DNA from 4 places in the Pararhizobium sp. genome. Region 4 is predicted to be linked to each of the others. Evidence: riboswitches for the same ligand, from Rfam matches in the RefSeq annotation. Region 4 holds a riboswitch; each other region holds the start of a gene.

Region 1 (4,319 bases), on a different contig from region 4:
GACGACGGCGATCGTTGCCAGAAGCGAACCGGCAAACGCAAACAGCGGTACGGTGACAATACCGAAGATCAGGCCGGTGTGTAGCAATGCCACGATAGCGCCAAGCGCACCGCCGGACGAAACCCCGAGAAGATGCGGGTCGGCGAGTGGATTGCGCGTGACGGCCTGCAACACGGTGCCGACCACGGCAAGACCTGCACCCACCAATGCGGCGAGTATGACACGTGGAAAGCGGACATCCCAGACGATGCTATCGCGGCCGGCCGACCATGTGACCTCGATCAAGCCCGGTGACAGCTTGTTGGCAACGATGGACCAGACGGTGGCGAACGAAATGGGGGCAGCGCCCAGAGAGACGCCCGCTGTGACGCTCAGACCGATCAGGATCGCCGGTGCGGTTATCATCAGAAAAAATCGGCTGCTGGTCATGTGGTGTCCATTGTACGCAGTAAGCAAAGGCCGGGCAGATCGTTCGCCCGGCCGGATGTTTCGGATCAACTGTTGCTACATGTTGCGTGGATGAAATGCGTCGGCTAGGCGGCTGATCGCGTCGATGCTGCGTGGGCCGGGTGTGGCTTCGACATAGTCGAGCACCACAAAACGATCGTTCTTGATGGCGTCGAGGCTTCTGAAGGCGGGATTTTCCTTCATGAAGGCGATCTTCTGCTCGGCGGTCACGTCGCCATAATTCACGATGACAATCACCTGCGGATTGCGCTCGATCACCGGCTCCCAGGATACTTCGACCCAGCTTTTCTCGACATCTTCCATGATGTTGGCGCCGCCGGCGGCCTCGATCATTGCGGTTGGAATACCGAAACGTCCAGATGTAAATGGCTTCTCGGTGCCCGAATCATAGACAAAGACGCGAACGGGCTGCTTGACCTCGCCGATCCGGCCTTTGACGTCGGCAAGCCCTTTTTCGTAACCTGCGACGAGTGCCTTTGCTTTGTCATCGACGCCGAAGATTGCGCCGAGGTTGAGAATATCGACAAACATGTCGTTCATCGTTGGTTTGGCTTTGGCCATGACGTGAATGCAGGATTCCGTCAGTTCGTAGACCTTGATCTTGAAGGGATCGAGTGTTTCTGGTGTCACCTCGCCGCCGACCTTCATGCCGTAGTTCCAGCCGGCGAAAAAGAAGTCGGCGTCGGCATTGAGCAGGACCTCCTTGGTCGGATATTTCTCCGACAGTTCGGGGAGTTCCTTGACCCCGTCGCGCAGCTTTTCATCCAGCGTCTTCCAGCCGGAAACGCCGGTATAGCCGACCATGTGGTCCTGCAGCTGCAAGGCCAGCATCATTTCAGTCAGATTGACGTCGTTGGAAATTGCCCGTTTTGGCGCGGCATCGAAGGTAACCTCTCGGTTGCAGCTCTTCACGGTGACCGGGTATGCAAACGCCGGCATGGCGATGAAGGCCGTGGCAAGGAAACCCGCAGCGGAGGCGAACAGGCGGAAAGAGGGCATGGTTGGTCCTTTCGGTTCAGGCGGTCTTGAGGGAAAATGAAAAGCGCGCGGCGGCGTTGCCCTGTCCCGGATGGGCAAGGGCGGTGACGCCAAAGGTGGTCGAAATCGCGTGGGGTGTCAGCACGTCGTGCGGCAGGCCGAAGCCGACCATCCGGCCGTCGCGCATCAGCGCCACATGGGTGGCAAACGTACTGGCCAGATTGATATCATGCAGGCTGGTGACGATGGTCAGCTTCAGCCCCGCGAGCAGATGAAGAATCTCCAGCTGGTGGCGGATATCGAGATGGTTGGTCGGCTCATCAAGGATGATGATGTCCGGTTGCTGCGCCAGCGCCCGGGCGACCAGCACACGCTGCTTTTCACCGCCAGACAGCGTCGTGAACTGACGATTGGCCATGGCGGCGAGATCCAGATGTTCCAGGCAATGTCTGACCTGGGCACGGTCCTCGTCCGTCCAGCCTGTCAGTCCCTGGCGCCTCGGAATGCGGCCCATCATCACCACATCAAGTACGGTGAAAGGGAAGTCTGCCGGCATTTCCTGCAGCACGACGGCGACACGGCGAGCCACAGCCCGGGCGGAAAGCGTGCGAATGTCCTCGCCATCGATTTCGATGCGACCCGCCACAGGGGCCACGCCCCGATAAAGGCAGCGCAACAGCGACGTCTTGCCGGCACCGTTCGGCCCGACGATGGCGAGCCGGTTGCCAGCTTCCAGTGAGAAGCTGACATCGCGAACGAGCAGCAGATTGGCTCTTGGTCCCCAGCTAAGGCCCAGAACGTTGAGGCTTGCGCCCCTGCCATCACAGCTCATGGGTTATCTCCCGCAACCACAGTCTCATTGGATGCGCTCTCCGGGATGTTCCGAGATAAGGAAAGCCGCCGGGATGCGGGCAATGGTCTTGCCGCCGAGACCGCGGGGGCGTTCGGCCTCGCGCGTCAAGCCATCCGGCCGTTCGGCATAGATGGCGGCAAAATCCACCAGTGCGCCGATATCCGTGTCCGGCGCGATGTCGCCAAACAGATAGGTCGCCTTGCCGCTGGCCTGGAATGCGATCGTGCACGGACGTTGGCAACCGGCCATACAGACGGTGCCCTCGACCGAAAAATCAGAGCCGCTGGCAACGCCCATGCGCGACAGGCTGTCGTTCAGGCGGGCGAGCAGTGCCAGTCCCGGGCGGCACGCGGTTCCAGTGATCCGGCAATCGGTGCAGACGGTTATGATGTGCTGTGGATGATGCGCCATGTTTTATCCCCGGAGGCGACGTCCGGAGTCCACATGGCGACAAAGTGCAGGCGCGCAAGAGCGCAGCTTTCAGGCCAGATTTTTTCCATCGGAACACCCCGTCCGTTGCAGTTGATCATCGATGATGGCAGGTCTCCTGGCTCGCGGGTCAGTGCGCATCCACCCCTTCCCGGCTTTTGGCCAGTGGGATGTTGTGAATGCACTCTCCGCTTACAGTTGCGGGGGCAGCCACGGTTTTGGCCCTTGATGGGTCGTCCTCACCGTGTTCCCTTTTCAGCCGCTCCAGGGTCACCTGGAAGCAGCACCATCAGAACGACATCTCGCACGATTCCACCAACCAGACAACGCCGGATTCCGCTCTTTCAATATCTTCATCACGGCTGTTATGTTATTTAATTACGCACTCTGCGTCAAGCGCCATTGTGGCGACCGTACAGCCTGTCGGATGTTGTTTGTGACGCAACGCAATCTGGAACCGTCCCGAGTTCCGGCCGGCGGCGTACCTCATTGAGCAGGAGCATTTCCAGCGGCGTACCTTCAAGAAAACAGCCGGGGAATGAAAGTGGCGTTGAGTAGGCGTTACCTCAGCAAATGGTCGGTCACCCGGACGTCTCAACCGTGTCCCGTGTTCTCATCGAGTAGATTTTGCGCCAATTCGCTGATGGCCACTTCCGCTTCCTCCAGCGTCCAGCCGACGCTTTCAGCGCGCTTTGCCAATGCCATCAAGGTTGATGAAAGCTTGCCGGCGGCTGCGTCCAGAACCTCACCCGAATGCAACTCCGCGAGAGTCAGGAAGGATTGCTCAAGCGCCTCCTGGCAGCCGATATCGCGATCTCGGTATGGTCCATTCTGTCTGGGTCTGTTTAACACTTGCATTTTGTTCCCACGGTTTTGGTCCGCATTCACTGCTTTTCCGAGCTATGTCAAACATTGGTGAACCCGATCTTAAGCCCTCTCGCCCGAATGATCCTCAATATTCTGGAAGCCAGCTTTGCTTTCTACAGGAGCGGGCGCCCGGCGGGGTGTCGCTGAAGCAATATCATGTTCCTGCGGTAACCGGCGGATCACGAGGTTGAGCAGAATCAGGCTCCATTATTTGTGTTGGGGCATCCAATGAGGTTTCCAAATCTCGCCGGTCACCGCAGCTTTGGCTGAGGGGTGTTGCGGCTTGTTTTTCAGCGCTCCCGATGGAAAACCACCCAATTGATCAAGGGTATTCCTGCTAAAGTTTGGGGGGCTACGCAAAAGACTAGGCTAATTATGTGAGAAAATTTGCCCCGCGCTCTGGATTTGGTTCGTAAATTGCTCTACTGCCCCTGCCATCTCTTTAGTGAACATCAGACTTTGAAAGATTCACATGCAAGTATTGGTTCGTGATAACAACGTCGATCAGGCACTCCGGGTGCTGAAGAAGAAGCTTCAGCGCGAAGGCGTCTTCCGTGAAATGCGTATGCGGGAAGCATACGAGAAGCCGTCCGTCAAAAAGGCGCGTCAGAAGGCAGAAGCTATCAGCCGTCAGCGCAAGAATGCGCGCAAGCAGCTTCAGCGCGAAGGCCTTCTGCCCGCACCGAAGAAGAAGCCAACCCGCTAATAGCGGCGGCTTCTGACG
Region 2 (4,319 bases), on a different contig from region 4:
GAAGGCCTTCAGCTTCATACCCGGCTTGAGGTTGTCGAACATCCAGCGTGTGCCGATGCTCGATGCCTGCGCCTTGACGGTGACGGCAACCGAAAACGGCCGCGATGGCGTCGAGGACAGCGTGTAGGTGCGCATCACCGGATCGTCTGGCGTCACCGGCAGTTCGAGCGTGACGAACTGGCCTGGCAGATAGCGGAACCAGCTGTCTTTGTCGGCCTTGAAGCCGAAGGTCATCACATCCGGCCCTTCGGCGGTGACGGAGATGCATTCCAGCAGTTGCTGCCGGTCATTAAACGGCTGCAACTCGTCGAAGTGCCGGAAGGATGAAGCAATCGTCATGTCAGGCGACCCGAACCAGAGGGGTGGAGATGGAGCTGCCCTGCAGGCGGTCCGCCAGGAAGTTGGTGTACCATTCGACGAACTGCATCACGCCGCCTTCGTGTTCCGGCGAATAGGGGCCGGGCTGATAGGCGGGCGAGCGGATGCCGAAGGCATTTTCCTCGACGATCTGGCGATCCTGGTCGTTGGTCTCGGTCCAGACATGCGTCAGTTCTTCAATATTGTAATCAACGCCTTCGACGGCATCCTTGTGCACCAGCCATTTGGTCGTCACCTGGGTGAGTTCGGGGCCAAGCGGCAGGACGCGGAAGGTGATGGCGTGATCGGCCAGCACATGGTTCCAGGTGCTCGGATAGTGGAACAACAACAGCGTGCCGATATGGCTCTGGCTGACATCGTCGGACAGCTGGCGCTGGACGGCGCGCTTGCCGGACATGGTGTAGCTTTCAGCCCCTTCGATCAGCGGCATGCGGGCGACGCGGAACTGGCCTTTGTGATCGATCTTGAACTCGCTCGGCAGGCCTGAGGCTTCGCAATGTGCCCAATGGGCGGCGATGACCGGATCGTCCTTGGCACCCTGCACGCCGGTTGCTGTTGGGGCTTCCGGATAGGTGCGGCAAAGTTCGGGGTGGTTTGCGGCGCAGTGGTAGCACTCGCGGTTGTTTTCCCAGACGAGTTTCCAGTTGCCCTTCTCGATGATCGTGCTTTCAAACGCGACCTTGGTGTCTTTCAGATTGTGGGGCGTCACATAGGACGACACCATGTCGCGCACGGGCTGGAAATCCATCGCCTCTTCCGCGAGGCAGATAAAGATATAGCCGCCGATGGTTTCGCAGTGGATCGGTTTCAGACCATGCTGGTTCTTGTCGAAGTCCTCGCCCATCTGGCGGGCGAACAGCAGCTTGCCATCCAGCTCATAGGTCCACTGGTGATAGGGACAGACGAGCTTGGCAGACGAGCCCTTGGCACCGGCGCAGACGCGCGAACCGCGATGGCGGCAGGAATTGTGCAGCGCCCGCACAGTACCGGTGCGGTCACGGACGATGACGACCGGATATTCGCCGACCTGGACGGTGAAATAATTGCCGGATTTCGGGATTTCGCAGTCATGGCCGATGAACAGCCAGTCCTTGTACCAGATCTCCTCCATATCGAGCCTGTAGAGATCGGGATCGGTGTAGAAGGCCTGTTCAAGGCTGTGTGTATCGCGCCGGTTCTTCAATGTGCGGAGGACTTCACTGCGGAGATCCATGGTCATTTCCTTGTGCTCGCCAACTTTTTTGAAAGTTGCAGCATACAGGAAAGGAACCGCCGGCGCGCCGGGAGAGCGCGTGGTTACAGTGGTTCTCCTTCCGGCTGCCCGCCGCAACCCAGATATCAATTTCATCACAAGGCTGGTTTCCGGGCTCTGGAGCTGTCCTTGCGGACGATCCCGGCGCCTTCCCGGATTTCTCCAGTGGCCTTTTGCCGAGGTTTCGCTCCACCACCGTTGCGGGGGCAGCGCCGGATTTCGACCGGCTTCCCAATTCTCCGCCCTTCCCTATAAAGACGGCACCTTGAGTGTCTTCATCTAATCCTCACGCCCGGAAAAACAGCCGCCAATTAACGACATCCGATTCCAGAAAGACGACACGCAACATATTGCTTGAGACCACAGTCCATCTGGCTATTTTATAAGCATAAACAACGTGATCTTCTGAATTTTCAGCAAAAGCCCGGTTTTCCGCGCAACGCTTCGGCAATCGGCTGCAATGCGGCCTCTTTGCGACATCGAACAGCGCCAATACTGGCGCAGTCATGCGCATATTTCGCGGCAAAAGGTTTAAGCTTGGCAAGACTGCATTAACCATAACACGTTAGCGTCATCTCACGAGCGATTACGCCCCGGAGTGCTTCGTCCGCATTCTGCGCATTTTGGTACAGGCCGATGTCAAACTTGAGATATTTCGATGCCGCCGCAGTCAAGAAGCCGGTTCCGGCGGCGAAGGCCGCGATCTATACCGAATTCCTGCGCACCGGGCGGATCAACCGGCACCAGCAGGAATGGAGTGCCGCTGAAAAGCGCTATCTGACCCACCAGGAGGTCGCCACCCGCACCGGCAAGAAGCTTGAAGCGGCCGGGACCGTGACGCATGACCGGATCAACGGCTTCCACCGCTCGATCCGTTTCCCGAAACTGCTGTTTCACCGCACGCTCGCCGATAGCCCGCATCTCGGCTACTGCCACGTCACCGCAGCGCGGACGAAATTCGCCAAGTTCGAGGACGTCCGCTGGTCGTTCTACATTGCCAACTTCTTCTCCGACATCGGCGACGACCAGCACTTTTTCGAGAAGATCAAACTCGGTTATTCGCGGATGTATTTTGCCGTCGCAACCGAGATGGATGCCGAGGCAGGCAAGCTGACTGTCAATCGCGCCGTGCACGACAATGGGCTGTTGTTTCGCACCCGTGACCCAAAGGAAGCACTGAAGAACGTGCTTCTGCTTGGCGCCCGCAACGAACAGCTTCGCAAGATCATCGGCAGCCTCTGATCACTGCTTGTAGATCAGCCAGTCGCGCCCGGGCGGCTGCTCGCTTTCGGCCCCATGAACGATCGTCTGGTCTCCACCCTTGCCCTGCGCCCTGCCGAGCGCCTTTTCCGCCGTACCGACAAGATCGAAAGCGTTGCTGGCATCATCCGACATGCATATGCCGACCGAAAGCGTGACGCAGCCGAGATCGCGGCCGGTTTTCGGATGTTTGAAATGCGTGCCGCGCAAGGCCGAGCGCAAAAGCGCCACAAGCCGCACCACCTCCCGCTCCTCGCCCGCGGTAACCAGAAAACCGAAACGGGTGCCGTCGAAACGGGCGACCAGTTCGCTTGACGGAAACGCCTGCTGGATAATCCCGCCGATATGCTTGGCCAACGGCTCCGCCAATGCGGCCGCCTGTTCGCCGGACAATCGCCGGCTGGTATCGGGTTCGGCAATGGCGATGCCGCAGGCAAGCGGCAGGTCGGGATCGGCGTAGACCTTGGCGAGCGCCTTGTTGAAGGCGCGGCGATTGGCAAGCCCGGTGACCGTATCTGAGAATTTCCGCGCTTCGAAGTCGGCAAGGTCCTTCTGGACACCGGCGATGACGGTGGATTGCGCGATGACGCTCTCTCCCAATTCGGCATTGTGCGACACCTGCCGTTCGGTGGCCCGCTTCAGCGCCTGGATGGAATTGGCAAGCGCCGCCTGGCTTGCGTCATCGGACACCACCAGCGCTTTCGTCGCCTCGCTGATCAACCGTCCATAATCATCAAGCTGGTCCTTTTCCCGCGACAGAAGGTTCATGAAATTGCTCATCTCGTCGCGCACGATCGTTGTCGATCGCGCCAGCACACTCGCCTCGTGATGATGCGGCAGATATTTGCGGCCAAGTTCGTCAAGCGCCGTTTGCGACTTGTATTTGCCGAGTGCGATGAACTCGCGGACCAGATCCGGATTGGCGCCGCCATAAGCCTCGTAGACAAGTTCATAATTCCTCGGAATGGCATCGATGCCCATCTGGTGCATGGCGGTGGCGATCCGCAGGGCAAGGTCGTTCGGCATGGATTTCTTGTTGGCCATAAGGGCTCCGGCTGAGTGCAGGATCGGACAGCTAACATGGCTGGCTTTCTCTGCCGCTAACCGGACCTGTCGCATTTTAGGAAACCTTAATTCCGGCTTTCGCGAAGCGGCACATGTGATGCCACTCTTCAGATCGCCAGCGAATGCGCTTGGCAACGTCCAGCTTCCCCCTGTAAAGGAAACCCCGGAGCGCCTGCCTGGCTTTTCAAAGACGGGCGCATTGACGTTTGGAAGCTTGATGGCGCTGATCATAGACACACGAACCGAGCCGGACCGCGCCTTGGCGGTCGCCTGCGAAACGCTCGGTGAAGGCCTGCCGGTCGCGATCCCGACAGAGACGGTCTATGGGCTGGCGGCCGACGCCACCAATCCCGATGCGATCAGC
Region 3 (4,319 bases), on a different contig from region 4:
GAGTGCCGTTCTCTATCCGGCCCTGAAGGCGATGCTTGCCGACGGCCGGTTGTCTTCGGCGGAAGCGGCGTGTGCCATTGCGTCCTGCGCCGAAGGTTATTCCTTCCCGACCAATCTCGACCGGGATCCGCCAGTTGGCGGGCTTGCGCCGAAAACGCAGGCACAGTTGATGCACGAAGCGCTGTCGGGTGGTTGGGAGGAAGCCGCTTTTGCGGCAGCGCTTGCAGCCCAGTCGGAGAAGAAGCTCAGCTAGCGGAAACATCTCTCTCAATGTGAGCTCCTGCCCGAATGCCGGGCGGGAGTTTTTGGCATCGGCGATATCGAAAATGGAGGAATACAATGAGCAATGATTATGGCCGTCTCGATGGCAAGATCGCGATCGTCACGGGTGGCACACAAGGGCTGGGGGCGGCGATTGCCACGCTGTTTGCCGAACGGGGTGCCGCCGGTATCGTCATCTGCGGCCGCAATGCCGCCAAGGGCGAGGCCAAGGCGGCCGAGATCGGCAAGGCGACAGGAACCCGGGTGGTCTATGTGCAGGCCGATCTGGAAAAGGTCGAGGATGCGCGCAAGGTGGTTTTGGCTTGCGACACGGAATTCGGCCGTATCGATGCACTGGTGAACGCGGCGGCGATTACAGATCGCGGCACAATCCTCGATACCAGCCCGGAACTGTTCGACCGGATGTTTGCCGTCAACGTGCGGGCGCCGTTCTTCCTGATGCAGGAAGCGATCAACGTCATGCGCCGCGAGAAGATCGAGGGAACCATCGTCAATATCGGTTCGATGTCGGCCATGGCCGGCCAACCTTTCATCTCTGCCTATTGCGCTTCCAAAGGCGCACTGGAAACGCTGACCAAAAACACGGCTTATGCCGTGCTGCGCAACCGGATTCGGGTCAACGGTCTGAATATCGGCTGGATGGCATCCGAAGGCGAGGATCGCATCCAACGCGAATTTCATGGCGCGGCCAGCGACTGGCTGGAAAAGGCAGCGGCGAGCCAGCCCTTCGGCCGTCTGGTCGATCCGGCCGAAGTCGCGCGCGCCTGCGCCTATCTGTCGTCGGCGGAATCCGGCCTGATGACCGGATCGATGATCTGTTTGGATCAGTCGATCTGGGGTGCCTATGACGGTTCGCCGCATCCGGTCGCGGCGATCTGATGACAACCGGCGGGCCGCCTTGCAAACGGCGGCCTGCTATGGCCATATCGTTTCGTTCAGGTGCCTGCGCAAGCGGGAGAATCGGGAACCCGGTGAAAGTCCGGGACGTGCCCAGCGCTGTAACGGGGACGGTTTTGCTTTATTGAATCTCTGAATCATTTCAGAATTATGCCACTGGATCTTCAAGCAATCCGGGAAGGCGGCAAAACCGGATGATCCGCAGTCAGAAGACCGGCCTGACGAGATAGACCAGCCCCGCGCGGACGGCGGGAGGTTTCGCATTGTTGGGGATCAAACGATGCAAACTGAACCGCAAGACTGCCTTGTGAGGGCGGACGCATTTTCATCGGACGAGCGCGCAGCCGTCTACCGCGCCATTGAAACCCGCCGCGACGTGCGCGATCAGTTCCTGCCTGCGCCCTTGCCGGACGCGCTGATCAGGCGGTTGCTCGCTGCCGCTCACAGCGCGCCGTCGGTCGGCTTCATGCAGCCCTGGAATTTCATTGTCGTCCGCGACGAGGGCCGGCGTACTCGTGTCTTCGAGGCATTCCAGCGGGCCAACGAAGAGGCGGCGCTGATGTTTGAAGGCGAGGCGCAGGGCAAGTACCGCTCATTGAAGCTCGAAGGAATCCGCAAGGCGCCCGTGAGTATCTGCGTCACCTGCGATCCGACCCGCGCCGGTAAGGTCGTTCTCGGCCGGACGCACAATCCGCGCATGGATGCATTTTCGACAGTCTGCGCCGTGCAGAACCTCTGGCTTGCCGCACGCGCCGAAGGCGTCGGCGTCGGCTGGGTCAGCATTTTCCATGAGCGCGATATCAAGGACGTGCTCGGCATTCCAGATCATATCGAGATCATCGCCTGGCTGTGTCTTGGCTATGTCGATACGCTCTATGCCGAGCCGGAATTGGCCGTCAAAGGCTGGCGCCAGCGCTTGCCGCTCGAGGACCTGGTATTTTCCGACTGCTGGGGTGGGCGACCTATGAAGTGATCAGTTGGTCTGCTGCAGTTCCTGATATCCGGGGCCGGCTGGATGCCGCAGGTCAATCGAGGTTTCCTGCGACGGAAGGAAGCTCGGGCCGACGACACGAACCTTGTTATCCTGTGGATTGTAGGCCCGGTCGGCAACGGTGCTTTTCACCTCCGCGGGATCAGCCTTCTTGCGGGTGCGAACCTCGATAACGCCCTTGCCATCGTTCGGGGTGCTCTGCTGCGTCGCCGTGCGTCCGACGGGAGCGCAGCCGCATTGGCCGGGCTGGCTAAGATCGCGGGTCTTGTAGGCGAAAGCCGAGGGTAGATCGGCATAGGGTTCGCCTGTGGCAGCCGAGACCATCTGGTTTGTCTCTTCGGTCGCCAGCTCATGATAGTAAAGTGCCGTCTCCGTTCCCGGGCAGCGCCGTTGGCATGCTTCGGCATCGCGTTGAAAATCGGCTGGCGATGAGTTCGAGGAGATCGGGAAGAACGCACCATCACAGGTGCGCACGCACATTGTGCGCAGGTTGCCGGGATAGTCGGCGCTCGGGCCGAAGCCGTTATCCGGCGTAGTGAAATCGGTGTTGCTGCCGCGCATGTCCGGATAGCCTTCGCCGATCGGCGGCAGGTCGTTCAGGATATTGCGATGGGTTTCCGGTTCCTCGATGGCGGCACTGAGCACTTCATCCTGCTCCTCGCCGCAGCGATTGGCAGCAAGCGCCGCATGAATGCGCCGCCGGGTCACGTCGCTGTCGCCGCCTTCCAGAAGGTTCAGCCGACGGGCCTTCAGTGTTTTGAGATCCATTTGCATCTGCGAGATTTCAGCGTCCAGGCTGTTGCAGGCGTCTTCGTTCGGACCGCCGACGATGATGACACTGCCTGAACTGCATCCCATCCGCCTCAGATCGCTGCGCGCCTGCCGCAGGTCCAGGTTCTGACGGGAGATCGCACCGGTATAGTCGCGCAGATTTGCATTGGATGCGACGATTTTCGGCAGGCCGGCAAGGCGGGCGTTCAGCCGTTCGCACACCGCTGAAGCGTCGGCCGTGGTCGTCATGACCAGAAGAAGCGGGGCTATCAGCGCCGCAAGGGATATCGAACGGAAGGTCACGTGTTTCTCTCGCCTGAGCGTACCGGCACCGTGCCGGGTGCGAAGGAGCATCCTGCGCACTCTGACTGTGCCGCTATCATAGCGTCATTCGACGGTGCTGCAACGCAGTCCGCGTAGCAGCGTTAACGGCGGGCGGGAGATAAATGCGGGGCGAGGCGGGAGAGCCACAATCGGTGGCTCTCCCGTGGGTAATGCAACTTATGCGGCCCGGGCTGTTTCCAGAGACATCGGCCGTTTCAGCACCGACCCGCCGATTTCAGCGATGGCTTTCATCCTGTCCAAAAGGTCGGTCGTGACTTCCCAGGCAACTGCGACGGCATAGACGGAGCCGATCCGCTGTGGTTCGCCAATGCGCTCACCAGGGCATCCCATGCGCCGGAACATCCGTTCGAGGAACACATCGGTGACGGTGACGATATGGCTGAGGCCGGAGGACAGCCCAAGCTCGCCAACGCCGCACATCAGTTCCGCTGCGGCGATGGTCACCTGGTTGGAACCACGATCCTGCGAGATCGTCGGGTCGATGCAGAAACGGCTGGATTCCCACACCGAAGCGCTGCGCACCTGCGGATTGTCGCCGAGCAGGATCGGAAATGTATCATCCAGCATGTTCGGTCCAAGTGTCGGTAGCAGCCGTAACGCACCGCGCAGACGGCCCGTCTGGTCAGAGTAGGACAGCACGTAGAGTGGATTGGCGTCATCGTAGTGATCGATCTCCCAGTCGCCGCGAACCGAAACGTCCCATTTCAGCAAGTCGTGGAAGACACGTTTGCGCAGGCGGAACATGGCGTCTAGGTCGCCCGGGTTCTGCTTGCCGGTGTTGTGGTTGAAAATCCTGATCATTGTCTGCTCCTGTGATCGAATGCGAGGAGCAAATGCTGTCAGGGATCGTTATACGGCATAACTGTCGGTAGTGACAGGTTTCTAATACACGCGGATATGTTTCTCCTGACGGGAGGTCCGCGAGGACCTCCCGTCAGGAGAAAAAGGAGGTGGGTGGGGTGTATTGGAGTTGGGTCTTTGCCGGGGCAGTCAAAACGTCGGGATGAGATCGCGCCGGACGGCCTGGGCGACG
Region 4 (4,319 bases):
CAACACCAATTGGGACCTGTTTCAGGCCGACGCCGACAAGAGCTATTATCTGCGCGATGACAAGACCTGGCTGACCTCCAAGGACCCGGCCGGCGCCTGGCAGATCGCGACATCGCTTCCAGACGCATTGACGAAGCTTCCCGATGACGACAGCTGGAAGGCAGCCCGAACGGCCATTCCGCTGACAGCGGTGGAAGGCTACAAACTGCCAAAGGTGGTCTATTCGGAAACGCCGGCCGAGCTGATCCAGTTCGAAGGCGAGCCGAAGCTGGAGCCCGTCAAGGGCACTGCGCTGAAATGGGCGTCGAATTCGGCCGGTGACTTGTTCTATGACGATAATGGCAAGCAATGGTATGTGCTTCTCTCCGGCCGCTGGTTCTCCGCTGCATCGCTCGATGGTCCCTGGACATTTGCGACGCCGAACCTGCCGGCCGATTTCCAGAACATTCCAGATGATGCGCCCTATTATGCAGTGCGTGCATCGGTACCGGGAACATCGGAAAATGCCGAGGCGCGGCTGAAGGCCAGCATTCCGCAAACGGCGCGTGTCTCTACCGATGGATCGGTGAAGGTCGATGTCTCTTATAGCGGCGAGCCGAAATTCGAACCGATTGAGGGCACCTCGCTTGCCTATGCCGTCAATACCAACGAACAGGTCATCAAGGTCGGCGATCAGTATTTCGTCTTGAAGGATGGCGTCTGGTTTGTCGGCGCAAGCCCCACCGGCCCGTTCACAGTCGCCAAGGCTGTGCCGGACGAGATCTACAAAATCCCGCCGTCCTCGCCGGTCTACAACGCCACCTATGTGCGGGTTTACAAGACGGAACCGGATGCTGTCTGGTATGGCTACACCATGGGCTATCTCGGTGCCTATCTGGCCTGGGATACCTATGTCTACGGCACGGGCTGGGCCTATAACGACTATTGGGACTACGGCTGGGCGGGCGGCGGTTACGTCCCGTACTATCCGCGGCCCGTGAGCTATGGCGTCGGCGCCTTCTACAATCCGGCTTTCGGAACCTTCGGACGCTACGGCTATGCCTATGGTCCCTATCGCGGCATCGCGGGCGGGGCGGCCTATAATCCCCGGACCGGCACCTACATTCGCGGCGGCGCTGTTTCTGGCCCGGCTGGCGAGCGTGGCTTCATTGCAGCCTATAATCCGCGCACCGGAAACGGCGTAATGGCGCGGGGCGGCCACAATGTCTACGGTTCCTGGGGCTCGGCCAACGTCAAGAACGGTTCGGACTTTGCGCATATTGCCGGCGGGACGAACGCGGCGGGCGGGGCTGCGCATTGGCGCAACTCCGATGGCAACCATGGCTTTGTCGCAGGCGGCAAGGGCGGTGACATCTATGCCGGCCGGGATGGCAACGTCTACCGCCGCGACAACGGCCAATGGCAGAAGCATACGCCTGACGGCTGGGATCCCGTGCAGAAGCCATCGACCGACAATCTGAAACAACATGGCGAGAACTTTGCGGCCAAACATCCGGATGCGGCGCAGAAAATTGGCCAGAACCAGGATGCCATCAAACCTCTGGCAAACCGCACCAACAATCGCGTCCGCCCGGTGGCGCCGGACAATCTCGGCCTTGATCGCGCCGGCCGTCAGATCGGCAACCAGCGGGCATTCCAACAGGACATGATCCGCCGTCCGGCACCGGGCGGGTTCGATGGCGGGGATTTCCAGCGTGGTGGCGGTTTCGGTGGAGGTGGCTTCCACGGCGGCGGTAATTTTGGCGGCGGTGGCGGGTTCCACGGGGGCGGGGGCTTCCACGGCGGTGGCGGGTTCCATGGAGGTGGCGGTTTCCGCCGCCGCTGACCACCCGATCTATCTGCCGTTCGGAGGGGTTACCTTCGGACGGCATTTGCTTTTAGACGGTGCCAGCCCTCAAACGGTACTGGCCATCCCTGTTTCCAACGCTATTCTTCGTCCGACCTTTCACGACAATCGAGGATAAGCGATGGCAGGCCTGCAGGGACAATGGAACGGGGTTCGTATCGCCGACCTCGACGGCAAGATAATTCTGATCACCGGAGCTTCGACCGGCATTGGCGCAGCGCTTGTGCGTGCATTTTCTGCGCAAGGCGCAAGTGTCGCCATCCACTACAACGAGAGCAGGCACGCTGCAGAAAATCTCCTTTCCGAGATCGAGAGCGCGGGCGGCAAGGCCGTTCTGGTTCAGGGCGACGTCTCGGCCGATGGCGTGACGGAGCGTGTGGTCGAAGAGGCTGCCCATCATTTCGGCCGTCTCGATGGGCTGATCAACAATGCCGGCGGCATGCTTGGCCGTGTTGCGACGTCCGAGATGAACGACGCCCATTACGAGCGCGTCATGGACCTTAATGCCCGCTCCGTGCTGGCTGCCACCCGCGCCGCGCATCCGTGGCTGAAGAAGCAGGGCGGCTTCATCATCAACACGACTTCGATCGCCGCCCGCAATGGCGGCGGCAACGGTGCCATCCTCTATGCGGCGTCGAAAGGCTTTGTCTCGACGATTACCCGTGGCCACGCCAAGGAATTTGCCGGCGACGATATCCGTGTCAACGCGGTAGCACCCGGTGTCATCGCCACGCCCTTTCATGATCGCTATACCAGCCCGGAAATGCTCGACGCCCAGCGCAAGACCGTACCGCAAGGCCGGATTGGCACGCCGGAGGAATGCGTCGGCGCCTATCTGTTTCTCGCATCTCCTACACTCTCCGGCTATGTCACCGGCCAGATCATCGAGGTCAATGGCGGTCAGCTGATGCCGTAGACAGTGACGGGCGGTGCTGTCGTCTTGACGACGCCGCCATGCTCGGACTAAGTGGCATCCGACGGTTCCCCGATGGATGACTTCGAGGGGATTAATAGGGAACACGGTGCGGAAGACCCAACAGGGACCAAGACCGTGGCTGCCCCCGCAACTGTAAGCGGATTGCCGATCGCCACCCGGCGCTTTTTAAAGCGCCAAGCCACTGCGAGCCCTCCGGGTTTGCGGGAAGGCAGGCGAAAGGCAGATATCCGCGAGCCAGGAGACCTGCCGTCGAAAGCAACATCCAACTTCCCGGGCGGGGTTGCCCGGAACAGGAGCCATCATGTCTGATTTCGACGGCCGCATCCGGCGTTCTTTCGCCGTTTTCTTCCAAACGGAATATTCCACCCATCATTAAGCGATCGGCAGATTGCCTCTGAGCGTCAAAGCAAACCCGGCTAGCCCGGCAGTGCTGTCGCACAGACACGAAATCGCCGCTTCCCATCTTTCAATTCCGCTCACGCATTGCCGCCGGGCCTGGAATTCCGTTTCAAGAAAGTCACCATGTTTACCAACCGTATCCGTCATCTTTCCCGCGTTCTGGCTCCGCTATCGGCAGCCGCCTTTGCGGTCGCAGGCTTTACCACGCCCGCTGCTGCCGCATCGACCGCCTATCCACTGACTATTACCAATTGCGGCCAGACCGTCAGCTTCGACAAGGCGCCCCAGAAGGTCGTCTCGATCGGCCAGGGCATGACCGAAATCCTGTTCTCGCTTGGTCTCGCCGACAAGATCGCCGGCACCGCCGTCTGGGTTGGCCCGGTCCTACCGGCCTTTGCCGAAGCCAACAAGACGATCAAGCGGCTGGCCGACAACGACCCGAGCTTTGAATCCGTCGTTGGCGTTGAGCCGGATCTGGTGGCGGCAGAATTCGAATGGCATGTCGGCACGCAGGGATCGGTCGGCAAGCGCGAGCAGTTTTCCGGCCTCGGCATCAATACATATGTCTCGCCGACCGATTGCGTTGCCAAGATCAATACCGACGGCGGCGACGGTGTCCGCCGCGAACTCTTCACCATGGACCTGATCTATCAGCAGATCGGAGAGCTGGCGCAGATCTTCGATATTCAGGATCGCGGCGACGCTTTGATCGCCGACCTGAAGAAGCGCGAAGCCGATGCCGTTGCATCGATCGGCGCTGCCAAGCTGGGCGCGCTGCCCGTTGTATTCTGGTTTTCCAGCAAGGAAGTGCAGGGCGATGCCTTCATCGCCGGCAAGAACAGCGCACCGGCCTATATCCTGAAGGCGCTGGGTGCGAAAAATGTGGTGACGACTGAAGAAGAGTGGCCATTGGTCGGATGGGAAACCATCGCAGAGGCCAACCCATCGGTGATCGTCATCGCCACCATGGACCGCCGCCGCTATGCCGCTGACGATCCGGCCGTGAAAATCGATTTCCTCGAGAAGGATCCGGTCACCAGCCAGCTGGATGCGGTCAAAAACAAGCGCTTCGTCGAGATGGACGCGCAATCGATGAACCCGACGATCCGCACGATCGACGGCATCGAGATCCTTGCC

The links. Region 4 has a riboswitch for cobalamin ahead of ACQY8Q_RS00845 (ABC transporter substrate-binding protein). Riboswitches for the same ligand answer to the same signal wherever they lie in the genome.
Region 1: another riboswitch for cobalamin. It lies ahead of ACQY8Q_RS02820 (DUF1636 family protein); the one in region 4 lies ahead of ACQY8Q_RS00845 (ABC transporter substrate-binding protein).
Region 2: another riboswitch for cobalamin. It lies ahead of ACQY8Q_RS17670 (aromatic ring-hydroxylating oxygenase subunit alpha); the one in region 4 lies ahead of ACQY8Q_RS00845 (ABC transporter substrate-binding protein).
Region 3: another riboswitch for cobalamin. It lies ahead of bluB (5,6-dimethylbenzimidazole synthase); the one in region 4 lies ahead of ACQY8Q_RS00845 (ABC transporter substrate-binding protein).

The regions. Positions count from the first base shown of each region.
Region 1 is NZ_CBDIHY010000002.1:274,374-278,692, forward strand. Features, by position in the region: gene ACQY8Q_RS02805 (FecCD family ABC transporter permease) at 1-429, opposite strand, end outside; gene ACQY8Q_RS02810 (ABC transporter substrate-binding protein) at 505-1,467, opposite strand; gene ACQY8Q_RS02815 (ABC transporter ATP-binding protein) at 1,484-2,278, opposite strand; gene ACQY8Q_RS02820 (DUF1636 family protein) at 2,303-2,710, opposite strand; cobalamin riboswitch at 2,820-3,034, opposite strand; gene ACQY8Q_RS02825 (hypothetical protein) at 3,323-3,616, opposite strand; gene rpsU (30S ribosomal protein S21) at 4,068-4,301, shown strand.
Region 2 is NZ_CBDIHY010000003.1:2,499,796-2,504,114, reverse strand. Features, by position in the region: gene ACQY8Q_RS17675 (2Fe-2S iron-sulfur cluster-binding protein) at 1-339, opposite strand, end outside; gene ACQY8Q_RS17670 (aromatic ring-hydroxylating oxygenase subunit alpha) at 341-1,591, opposite strand; cobalamin riboswitch at 1,715-1,913, opposite strand; gene ACQY8Q_RS17665 (hypothetical protein) at 1,917-2,138, opposite strand; gene ACQY8Q_RS17660 (DUF6656 family protein) at 2,267-2,872, shown strand; gene ACQY8Q_RS17655 (diguanylate cyclase domain-containing protein) at 2,873-3,934, opposite strand; gene ACQY8Q_RS17650 (L-threonylcarbamoyladenylate synthase) at 4,173-4,319, shown strand, end outside.
Region 3 is NZ_CBDIHY010000003.1:3,737,991-3,742,309, reverse strand. Features, by position in the region: gene ACQY8Q_RS23980 (phytanoyl-CoA dioxygenase family protein) at 1-253, shown strand, start outside; gene ACQY8Q_RS23975 (SDR family oxidoreductase) at 340-1,161, shown strand; cobalamin riboswitch at 1,204-1,415, shown strand; gene bluB (5,6-dimethylbenzimidazole synthase) at 1,460-2,152, shown strand; gene ACQY8Q_RS23965 (DUF2865 domain-containing protein) at 2,153-3,190, opposite strand; gene ACQY8Q_RS23960 (acyl-homoserine-lactone synthase) at 3,443-4,087, opposite strand; gene ACQY8Q_RS23955 (LuxR C-terminal-related transcriptional regulator) at 4,277-4,319, opposite strand, start outside.
Region 4 is NZ_CBDIHY010000001.1:188,334-192,652, reverse strand. Features, by position in the region: gene ACQY8Q_RS00855 (SH3 domain-containing protein) at 1-1,825, shown strand, start outside; gene ACQY8Q_RS00850 (SDR family NAD(P)-dependent oxidoreductase) at 1,968-2,762, shown strand; cobalamin riboswitch at 2,808-3,048, shown strand; gene ACQY8Q_RS00845 (ABC transporter substrate-binding protein) at 3,306-4,319, shown strand, end outside.